2 regions of the Tolypothrix campylonemoides VB511288_2 genome follow, and region 1 is predicted to be linked to the other one. Evidence: riboswitches for the same ligand, from Rfam matches in the RefSeq annotation. Region 1 holds a riboswitch; the other holds the start of a gene.
What was found. Region 1 has a riboswitch for cyclic di-AMP ahead of ntrB (nitrate ABC transporter permease). Riboswitches for the same ligand answer to the same signal wherever they lie in the genome.
Positions count from the first base shown of each region.

Region 2: another riboswitch for cyclic di-AMP. It lies ahead of AB0756_RS34100 (glycosyltransferase); the one in region 1 lies ahead of ntrB (nitrate ABC transporter permease).

Region 1 is NZ_JBFPMW010000011.1:130,597-134,018, forward strand. Features, by position in the region: gene AB0756_RS28040 (sensor histidine kinase) at 1-580, opposite strand, end outside; cyclic di-AMP (ydaO/yuaA leader) riboswitch at 947-1,173, shown strand; gene ntrB (nitrate ABC transporter permease) at 1,268-2,119, shown strand; gene AB0756_RS28050 (ABC transporter substrate-binding protein) at 2,216-3,422, shown strand, end outside.
Region 2 is NZ_JBFPMW010000016.1:4,180-7,601, reverse strand. Features, by position in the region: gene AB0756_RS34105 (glycoside hydrolase family 31 protein) at 1-1,102, shown strand, start outside; cyclic di-AMP (ydaO/yuaA leader) riboswitch at 1,563-1,787, shown strand; gene AB0756_RS34100 (glycosyltransferase) at 1,948-3,231, shown strand; gene AB0756_RS34095 (hypothetical protein) at 3,389-3,422, shown strand, end outside.

The sequences.
Region 1 (3,422 bases):
GGCGTAAAAATAAATCTGAGTACCCAATGATGGAAGTTAAAGGGCTTTTAAGTTCGTGTGCTAGATAAGATATATGATCTTGATTTGACCTTAATAAGCGGGTAAGTTCCTGATTGTTAAGGCTTAACTGGTTTTGTAGCTGCTGTAGTTCTGTCAAGCGCTGTTCTGTGTAGCTTTGAAAACAAGATGCGATCGCTTCATCTAAAACTATATCAATGAGTCGTACAGCTCGCATCACTTCCCCTACAGATGCTTGTAAAAATTCCGGTTCAATTGTCTTAAATATAATCTCTCGCAGTACACGGTATTCTCGTGCAATTTCTGCTGCATCATAACCCTGTTCAGCTCTAAGAGTTCCATGATGCAAACTTTCTTGAACGATCTGTTTCATTTCATCATCTTGTGGACTTTTAGCCAGAACATCTGCTAGTGCTGAGAGGACATCAGTGAGATGATTTTTGATAGCTGAGCGTGAGAGATTTTTGGTGATGGGAATTTTTTTGTCTTCTCGAACAGCTTTCACCCACTCTTCTACAATTGTTTGAGTTTTATTTTGTAGCAGTTGACTAAAATCTTTCATTGCGTGCAGATGAACAATATTTAACTATAGCAATCTTATTTGATTTGGGAAACATCCGTATGCCTGGGATTACCTGCTAAAATTATGATTTAGTAGGCAATGCCTAAAATATAGTATTTCAAATTTTTCATGAATATTCTAAAATTTCTATGTGGGTAATGAGTAAAAATAGTTTTTAATATTATGATTATCTAAAGCAAACATTATGTAAATTATACTCAATACATAATTCTTCTTAAATATTTACACCAGAAGATGGAGAAAGATCTTAACAGGATAAATAATAATAGATGGTAAAATGAAAATCCTCTATCTCTGGATACCTTGACGCTACTGTGTAGCAGTGTTACATTTATCTAAAATTTAAGAGTAAGTCAGCCTAATCTGGCTAATGGCAAGTTTGCATTAGTTAGAGCGGAGGAACCATTCAAAGGGGCGTATCCTGAGAAAGGGTCAAATATAAAGGGTATGGGGATAAAAAGAGGGGGCAGTAGTAACTTCATCCTTTACACTTTATACTTAATCCTTCTCAGGGAGAGTATCTCTCAACTCTAGCCCGTCAGCTAACTTCGTAGGCACTGAGAGGAGACTGAAGAGACAATAGTCTTTATTGAATCTCATCAGTATCCCTGGCTGGTACTGCTCGGTTTTTTGTACCCGCATTTAAGTCTGGTGAGGTGAAGCAGAGTGTTTCAATTAAACATAGCTGCAATTATTGCAGTTGCTGGACAAGCAGCCTGGAAAAGAACAAAACCCGTACTGGTGAAAGAAACCTTTATACTGCCAGTGCTTGGATTTTTAGGAATTATTCTACTGTGGTGGGTTATTGCTCTTGCTAATCATGAATTAATGCCAACCCCACCAGAAGCGCTGGTTGCCAACTTGGACTACATCCTGAACCCATTTTATCAGAGAGGACCGGGCAATTTAGGAATTGGATGGTTGTTAATCGCAAGCTTGCGGCGGGTATTGTTAGGTTTTTTATTGGGTGCTGTAGTTGCAATTCCCTTAGGGTTTTTGATTGGAATGTCCAAAACGGCAATGCTTGCTCTCAACCCAGTCATTCAAATTTTTAAACCTGTGTCACCTTTGGCTTGGCTACCAATTGCCCTAGCTATCTTCAATTTGGCAGATCCATCAGCCATATTTGTTATTTTCATCACCTCCTTGTGGCCTACAATCATCAATACTGCACTGGGCGTGTCAAGTGTTTCCAAAGACTATATAGATGTAGCAAGAGTCTTAGAAATGCCACGTTGGCGGCGAATTACAAAAATTATTTGGCCCGCAAGTCTACCATATATCTTCACTGGCTTGCGGATCAGCTTGGGAATTGCTTGGCTGGTGATCGTTGCTGTAGAAATGCTAACTGGTGGTATCGGAATCGGCTTTTTTGTGTGGGATGAGTGGAGCCGTCTCAACTTGAGCTCGGTATTCTTAGCCGTATTGGTCATTGGCTTAACTGGGCTATTGCTTGATTTTGCAGTAGGCCAAATTCAAGAGTTAGTCACTCGTCGTCCGGGAAAAACCGCAAGTTAACTAAAGGATAGTGGTTAGTAGGGGCGCAAGGCATTGCGCCCGCACAGTAGTTAGTAGAACCACTAACAATTAACAACTAATAACTAACAATCATTTATGAACAACGCCGATAAGAAAAATCTTTTGCATCGACGGGAGTTTTTGGTAGGAGTAGGGGCAACAGCAGCGGGAATGGCTTTATCTTCATGTGCTATCTCCGGAGACCGCAGTGCTAAAGGGCTAACAGAAGAAGCTGCTGCCGTTCAACCTGTTGTTGATTCCAAAACGTTAGAAAAACCGAATCTCACTGTTGGTTATGTCCCTGTCAACGATTGTGCGCCCTTTGCTATTGCTTGGAAAAAAGGTTTTTTCCGCAAATATGGGTTGAACGTCAAACTCAATCGAGAAGCAAGCTGGGCAACATCTCGTGATGGAATTATCTTTGGTCGCCTTGATGCCTCACCCGTTGTGTCTGGTGCTGTAACCAATGCCAGAATCGGCGCTGAAGGTGCTCGTCACGCCCCTTTATGTGCAGCCATGACAATTCACCGTCATGGAAATGCCATGACGATGAATAAAGCCATGTGGGATTTTGGGTTGCGCCCGTGGTATCAGTACAAAGCACAATATGGCGATCGAGCTTTGGAAGAGTTTGGTCGGGATTTTCGAGATTTTTTTGAAAAACAGCCAGCGGAAAGTAAAGTTTGGGCAGTTGTTCTTAGTTCTGCCATTTACGAGTACTTTATCCGCTATATATCAGCTGCTGCAGGAGTCGATCCATTTAAAGAGTTTCGGGTCATTATTGTTCCCCCACCACAAATGGTGACGAACGTGCGTATTGGCGCAATGCAAGCCTATATGGTGGCAGAACCTTGGAATACTCGTGCAATTACTGGTAATGAAGGTGTAGGTTTTACCTTTGCTCAAGGCAAAGAAGTCTGGTTGGGACATCCAGATAGACTTTTGGGGGTGATGGAATCATTTATCGTCAATTATCCCAAAACCTATCGCTCTCTGGTCAAGGCGATGATTGAGGCTTGTCAGTATTGCAGCAAACCTGAAAACCGTCAAGAAGTTGCCGAACTGATAACAGATCGTTCGTTTACTGGTGCAAAACCTAGAAAAAAAGGTGCGCCAACAACTAAATTTACTGGTCCCGCTATTTTGGGCAACTATAACTATGGTGGGTTTGATGGTAAGGATCGCACGATAAAAGCTGCTGATACGACAATTTTCTTCGACATTCCTGACAACATTCCTAAAAGCCCTGACGAACACTCTACATTTTTATGGAGATCCAGAAGTATTTGGATGATGACTCAAG
Region 2 (3,422 bases), on a different contig from region 1:
AGTAACGCAACATTATATGGAAGGTAGGGGCGGGGATCATCGCGAAGCACACAATGTCTACGGGTTACTACAGGCAAAAGCAGCATATGAAAGTTTGTGCCAATACCATCCCCAGCAACGCCCTTTTATTGTTTCCCGTGCGGGCTGGGCTGGTCTTCAGCGCTACGCTTGGACTTGGACGGGTGATGTAGAGTGTACCTGGATTGCGTTGCGTACAACTATAGCAACAGTCGTAGGTTTGGGGCTTTCTGGCATTCCTTATAGCGGTCCCGATATCGGTGGTTTTCAGGGAAATCCTAGTGCTGAGCTTTACTTGCGGTGGTTCCAAATGGCAACCTTTTTTACGTTTTACCGCACCCACTCTTCTAATAATGTGGAACACCGCACGCCTTGGACTTATGGAGAACCTTATTTAAGTATCATTCGGCAATATTTAGAACTCCGTTACCGATTGCTTCCCTATTTCTATACCTTGTCTTGGGAAGCAACACAAAAAGGTTATCCTCCCGTGCGTCCTCTTTTCTGGTCTGCAACGGATGAACCCGAACTCTGGTCTGTGGAAGATGCTTTCTTGTTGGGTGAGGCGTTACTTGTTTGTCCGATCGTACAAGAAGGAGCGCGATCGCGACAAGTGATTTTACCTAAAGGTTTCTGGTATAATTTTTGGGATGATACAGCTTTAGAAGGTTCCCAACAAATCACAATCGAAGCACCGCTAGAACAAATTCCCCTGTTCGTTTTGGCTGGAAGTATTTTACCAATGGAGGAGAAAAAGCAATTAATTCTCCATATTTACCCTCCTGTAGAAGAAGACAGCCGTGAAACCGTTCTCTACACTGATGCAGGTGATGGCTATGGAGAATCAAGAGTAGATAAGTTTGGGATGACACGTTCCGAGAACGGTCTGGAAATCACTTGGACAGAAGAAGGGAAATATCCTTTCCCCTATAAATCGATGAGCCTACACGTACATGGAATCAAACTGCAACAAGTGTGGGTTGATGGAGAAGAGGTGACTTGCACCGGACAGATATTGGAGTTCCCAAACTTAGAGGGGGGTGATGTCAGCGATCGCTTCCATCAGGTTCGCATCCAAGGCTAGGGATTGGGACGTGAGCCCTCATGCTCCCAAACTATTCGATATCGGTGGGCATTGCCCACCCAACTAGCCGAAAAATTAAAAAAAGAAAATGATATTTTGTCATCTCTCGCTAGACATAAAATTGATTTAATATTTGCAACAAAATATTCAGATAAAAAAGTAATGCATATAATTTTCTTTAAAGAAAATTCATATAATTATGATAACTTATGTTAAGCATTTGAAATTTATTTCGATGAAGGATATATGTTGGATGGAGGTCGTACTTCATAATTGTTTATCCATAACTTGTTAGACCAAGCTGGCTTTGTTAAACGGTTACGTTCAGAATTACACAACTCGCAGTAAAACGTAATGGAGAGTAGCAATGCTTGTTGCTAAAAGAAGTCTTCCTTGAAGAAGGTTGACTTATGTGAAGGTTACGCGTTAAATTCTTAACAATATAGATTCGGTCTGCCTAATTCTTGGTTTGCCTTAGACACAGTGTTCCCGTAGGTAAACTTGAAGCGGAGGAACCACCGTTGGGGCTAATCTTTAAAAAGGATAGAGACTTAAGTATAAAGGATAAATAAGAGGTCCTTTTTCTCACATCATCCTTTAAACTTTATATTTCATCCTTGTTAAAGAGGGACATCTCTCAGTCCTAGCCCGTCAGCTAACTTCGTCGGCATTGAGAGGAGACTGAGCGAACAGCATTCTTAACAAGTAATGCCTTGTTCTCGTCGGTATCCTTGGCTGGTATCTGTGCGCTTCGTTGTACCTGCCCTTAGCTTTGGGTAAGGGGTCATATTACCTCCACTCAGATATCTGAGGCAGGAAAGATTGCCATGTGGTGAAGTTTAACTATGCTACTGACAAAAAAGCATCGTATCGCTTTGATTTCTGTGGATGGAGATCCTGCTGCAGAAATAGGACAAGAAGAGGCTGGTGGACAAAACGTGTATGTCCGTCAGATAGGTTACGCACTAGCTCAAAAAGGTTGGCAGGTGGATATGTTCACTCGCCTCAGCAGTCCCGAGCAAGCAGCTATTATCCAACATGGAACTAACTGTCGAACAATTCGGCTAAAAGCTGGTCCGATAGAGTTTATAGGTCGGGATAGCCTGCTAGATTATCTACCTGAATTTATCGCAGAGTTTCAATCATTCCAGCAAAATCAAGGTTTTCAGTATTCTCTGGTTCACACTCACTATTGGTTGTCTTCTTGGGTGGGTATGGAACTAAAAAAGCGGCAACCATTGATTCAAGTGCATACATACCATTCATTAGGAGCAGTGAAATACAGCACTGTTTCTGACGTACCAGCAATAGCTAGTATCAGACTAGCTGTAGAAAAAAATTGTCTGGAGTGTGTCGATCGAGTTGTTGCGACTAGCCCCCAAGAACAGGAACATATGCGAAAGCTAGTTTCTTCTCTTGGACGCATAGAAGTTATTCCTTGCGGTACCGATATTGAGAAATTTGGCTCGGTTGAACGCTCTCAAGCACGTCAAACATTGGGTATTGCTCCTGATGCAAAGGTTGTACTCTACGTTGGTCGCTTTGATAAACGCAAGGGTATTGAGACACTTGTGAGAGCTTTTGCAAAGTCAAGTTTGCACTCTGTCGCTAACCTACAATTAATTATTGGAGGTGGCAGTCGTCCCGGTTATAGTGATGGAATCGAGCGCGATCGCATCTCTGGTATTGTGTCTGAACTTGGACTGGAGAATTACACAGCCTTTCCAGGTCGTCTAGATGAGGCTGTTCTGCCTTTATACTATGCAGCGGCTGATGTGTGTGTTGTCCCCAGTCACTACGAACCTTTTGGTTTGGTTGCCATTGAAGCGATGGCGAGCCGAACTCCAGTTGTTGCCAGTGATGTTGGTGGTTTGCGATTTACAGTAGTACCTGAGGTAACAGGATTGCTTGCTCCTCCCAAGGATGAAGATGCTTTTGCCTTAGCTATTGACCGCATTCTAATCAATCCAGAATGGCGGGATCGCCTTGGTGAAGCAGGTAGACAGCGTGTAGAAATTGCTTTCAGCTGGCAAAGTGTTGCCTCCAGATTAACTCATCTTTACACTCATTTGTTACCAGAAGTTGTCACCACACAAGAACAAGAGAGAAAACCTCAGGTTGTGGCTTGACAAGCGGTCGGCGAAGGCTTGAATTCGCATTCTTCCATCGCTCTATCAAGGAAGTTGCAATCATTTCACCGCCTCAAGCGATCCCCGTTCAACCAATTGTCAATATTCTGTAGCAAACGTAAAAAACAAACCGTTCCGTCTATCTAGTCAAGGAGTTATGACAATGTTAGAGATTGGTGACTATGCACGCC